Regions from separate parts of the Methylocella tundrae genome, predicted to be linked through region 2. Evidence: predicted binding sites of a transcription regulator. Region 2 holds the regulator's gene; the other holds the start of a gene.
What was found. The regulator HrcA, encoded in region 2, represses chaperone genes, less so after heat shock. The targets are predictions, from matches to a motif close to GTTAGCACTCNCNNNNNGNGAGTGCTAAC.
Positions count from the first base shown of each region.

Region 1: a site for HrcA is predicted at 1,148-1,176, ahead of groES (co-chaperone GroES). Genes of this name have one in related genera too.

Region 1 covers NZ_CP139089.1:2,018,409-2,020,609, reverse strand. Annotated here, with positions in the region: gene groL (chaperonin GroEL) at 1-735, opposite strand, end outside; gene groES (co-chaperone GroES) at 784-1,071, opposite strand; partial or broken gene SIN04_RS11690 (DNA polymerase III subunit beta) at 1,402-1,518, shown strand; gene SIN04_RS11685 (hypothetical protein) at 1,613-2,201, opposite strand, start outside.
Region 2 covers NZ_CP139089.1:2,370,500-2,372,700, forward strand. Annotated here, with positions in the region: gene SIN04_RS13310 (response regulator) at 51-338, shown strand; gene hrcA (heat-inducible transcriptional repressor HrcA) at 447-1,532, shown strand; gene SIN04_RS13320 (MarR family winged helix-turn-helix transcriptional regulator) at 1,669-2,154, opposite strand.

The DNA of each region.
Region 1 (2,201 bases), 350 kb from region 2:
CTTGCCGGTCTGCACGACAGCCTCGAGAATCGGCAGCAGGGCCTGCAGGGAGGACAGCTTCTTCTCATGCACGAGGATGTAGGGGTCTTCGAGCTCGGCGCTCATCTTCTCGGCGTTGGTGATGAAATAGGGCGAGAGATAGCCGCGGTCGAACTGCATGCCTTCGACGATTTCCGTCTCGGTGACGAGGCTCTTGGCCTCCTCGACGGTGATCACCCCTTCATTGCCGACCTTCTGCATCGCCTTGGCGATTTCTTCGCCGATGAACTGATCGCCATTGGCCGAAATTTTGCCGATCTGGGCGATCTCATCGTTCGATGAGACTTTCTTCGAATTCTTCTTGAGGTCGGCGACGATCGCTTCGACCGCGAGATCGATGCCACGCTTCAGATCCATCGGGTTGAGGCCGGCGGCCACGGCCTTCGCGCCTTCCCGGGCAATCGAGGCCGCGAGCACGGTCGCCGTGGTCGTGCCGTCGCCGGCGTTGTCGTGCTGCCTCGAGGCGACTTCACGCACGAGCTGGGCGCCGAGGTTCTCGAATTTGTCGGAGAGTTCGATCTCTTTCGCCACCGTCACGCCGTCCTTGGTGATGCGGGGGGCGCCGAAGGATTTCTCGATGACGACGTTGCGGCCTTTCGGGCCGAGCGTGATTTTCACCGCATTGTTGAGAATCTCGACGCCGCGCAGAATGCGATCACGGGCGTCGGTGGAAAAACGGACGTCTTTGGCAGCCATTGTCGTTCGCCTCCTGGCGGGGATAAAACGGGTGCGTGCGCCGCCGGGTTAATCGACGACGCCGAGGATGTCGCTTTCCTTCATGATGAGCAGGTCCTGCCCGTCGATCTTGACCTCTGTGCCCGACCATTTGCCGAAAAGCACCTTGTCTCCGGCCTTCACGTCGAGAGGGATCAGCTTGCCGCTCTCATCGCGCCCGCCCGGGCCGATGGCGATGATTTCGCCTTCCTGCGGCTTTTCCTTGGCGGTGTCGGGGATGATGATCCCGCCCTTGGTTTTCTCTTCGCCCTCGAGGCGCTTGACCACGACCCGATCGTGCAACGGACGGAACGCCATGCCGTTTCCTCCCTGTTTCGGGCCGCCGGGATCGCCAGATGGGACAGATCCCGCGGCGGATAGACCCGAAAGCCTCTTTGCCGCTCTCTTGCGTGGAGCGCCAAAACGGACCGGAGATAGAACCGGCCTCGCGGCCTTTCAACTCCGGCCGCCATACGCGGACCGCATGGCTGCAAGGGTCATACGCTCATCGGATCAGGACTCAAATCGGAAAGATTCGTCCGGCCGGCCCCTCACAGTGTTGCGCCGGCTCAGTTGCTCGCCTTGCGGCAGAATGCCGTCGCCGCGCAGCAGGGATTGAAGCACATGCCTCTGAAAGCCGCATCATGCGCCGCCGCCGTCGATCGCGTCTCGACGATTTCCTCCGGGCGCGGACGCGCCGTGAAGCTCGCGGTGGCGGACGGCAAGCTAACTTTGTCCGCGACCAACCCGGATTCAGGTTCGGCGTAGGAGGAGCTGGATGTCGATGATGACTCGACGCCGCTCGACATCGGCTTCAACGCCCGTATTCGCTGATGCCTATGCGGGTGTGAGGGATTAGTTAGTCTTGATCCTCTTCTAGGTTTGCCCGCGTAACATATTTACTCAAGCTATTTTCAGTTAGGACGGTATCGAATTCTTCCGCCGGGATCTTGTTACTTTTGCGCAACGCTGCGATTACGCTAGGTAGCGCTTTGCTTTCACGTATTTGTGAGTTATGCTGAATCCCTCGAATAATTAGAAATTGTTGATCTGCGGAAAAGTCTAAATAACGCCAATTAGCTATGTCGGATCCGAATTGATTTGCTTCGGCATAGTTTTTAACTTTTAGATAAAGCTCGATATATTTTTCAGCTACTGCTGGCGGGAGATAAAAGAAGGGTGCGGCTATGATTTCATCTCTGGAGGAAATCTGTACCCTCGCAGTTGCGTAGTTATTTAATGGTTCATAATCTAGTAAATCGTCTATATATATAAAGTAACAAGTGGGTAAATTCTGAACAAAAATCTCAATTTTTGTCCTCACGTCTATATCTATGGCAGGCCAGCGCCCAATTCCTTTGGCGATGAGCAACACGCCGTCAATTAACTTGTTGTCTGGTAATCCGCGAATCAGCGGCGGCAGGCTTTCGCAAATCACCTTGTCGAAC
Region 2 (2,201 bases):
GCGTCCTTGTGGTTGAGGACGAAGCTTTGATCAGCATGTTGATCGAAGACATGCTCGCCGATATCGGATGCAAATGTGTCGACGTCGCTTCTTCCGTGGAGGTGGCCATGGAAGCTCTCACCAAGGCCGAGCCGAATTTCGCGATGCTGGACATTAATCTGAATGGCACACGCAGCTTTCCGATAGCCGACATCCTGAAATCGCGAGAGATTCCTTTTGTTTTCTTGTCCGGTTACGGCTCGCGGGGTCTAGATGAGGCTTATTTCGGAGCCAAAATTCTGCAAAAGCCATTTCAATTAGGCGATCTCGAAACCGCTATCCAAAGCGCTCTCGGCTAGCGCGCCGGGAGCAAAAACGCGTCGGCGGAGCGCGAAGCCGGCCCCGCGCCAGACCGCGAACAGAAAGCTCCTCTTGCATCCGGGGCCGGTGACCGCCATTCTGTGCCTATGGCGATGCCTTTGGACCCTACGCGCCCTAACGGCAGCGGTTTGACGAGCCTCAACGAGCGCTCCCGGGAAATTTTTCGGCAGATCGTCGATTCCTATCTCACCAGCGGCGAGGCGGTGGGGTCACGCCATGTCGCGCGGCTGCTGCCGATGCCGCTGTCGCCCGCCTCTGTCCGCAATGTAATGCAGGATCTTGAGGAACTCGGCCTGATCTATGCCCCTCACACCAGCGCGGGGCGGCTTCCGACCGAGCTTGGCCTGCGCTTTTTCGTCGACGCCATGCTCGAAATCGGCGACGTCAGCCCCGGTGAACGCGAACATATCGAGGCGCAGGTCAAGGCCGCGGCGCAGGAACAATCGCTCGAGGCCGTGCTCGGCGACGCGATGAGCATGCTGTCGGGACTGACACGCGGCGCCGGCGTCGTCGTGACGACAAAAGACAACGCGCGTCTCAAACACATCGAATTTGTCCGGATCGAGCCGGAGCGCGCGCTCGCGGTGCTTGTCTCCGAGGATGGCTCGGTCGAAAACCGCATCCTCCATATTCCCGCCTGGCTGCCGCCCTCCGCCCTCATCGAAGCCGGCAATTTTCTCAATGCGCGCATCCGCGGCCGCACTTTGCTTGATGTCCGGATCGAGATCGAGGCCTCCCACCGGGCCGCCGAAAAGGAGCTCGGCGAACTCACGACGCGCCTGATCGACGCCGGCCTTGCAAGCTGGGCTGAGAGTTCCGGCGACCCGCAGCTTATCGTCAGGGGCCAGGCCAATCTCTTGCAGGATTTGACGGCGATCGAGGACCTCGAACGCATCCGCCTGCTGTTCGCCGACCTCGAGACGAAGAAAGACGTGATCGACCTTCTGAACCGGGCGGAAGGCGGCGAGGGCGTGCGCATCTTCATCGGATCCGAGAACAAGCTTTTTTCGCTGTCCGGATCATCAATGATCGCGGCGCCCTTTCACGATGAGCAGCAGCGCCTCGTCGGCGTCCTCGGCGTCATCGGCCCGACGCGTCTGAATTACGCGCGCATCGTGCCGATGGTCGATTACACCTCGAAGGTCGTCTCTCGCATGTTGCAGAATCGATAGAGAGATTTATCGCGGCAGCCTGAGCAGAAGGCGTTCAAACGCAATCGCATTACATTCTGGTCTTTAGGTCTTTGTTTTGACGCATAATGTTGGTCCGAAAAGTCTGCAACTTTTCGACATCATGCTTTGACCCGTCTCAGAAAGAGCCGATCCGCTGCTGCTCGCCTTTCTCTGATTTGTCGCGCTTGCCGAGGAGAGCGTTGCGGATGCGGCGCAATTCCTTGCGGACGGCCTTGAGATCGTCCGCGGGGCGGCCCATCGCCCGCGCCATCTGCCCGGGGATATTCCTCGCCTGTCTGCGCATGTCGCTTCCCTTTTCGGTCAGCTTGACGCGCACCTGACGCTCATCCTTCGGATCGCGGGCGCGGCTGAGCAATCCCGCGGCCTCGAGCCGCTTCAGGAGCGGGGTCAGCGTGCCCGAATCAAGATGAAGGCGCTCGCCGATCGCCTTGACCGTCACGTCATCCGTTTCCCAGAGCGCCAGCATCACGAGATATTGCGGATAGGTGAGGCCGATCGCGGCGAGAAGAGGCGCATAGACTTTATTTATCGCGTGAAGCGTCGAATAGAGCGCAAAGCACAGCTGCTGGTCGACCCGCGGCATGACGTCGTCTTCAGACATTGAATGCACTCCCGGCCGGATTCGCTATCGACGCGCCATCGTGAACG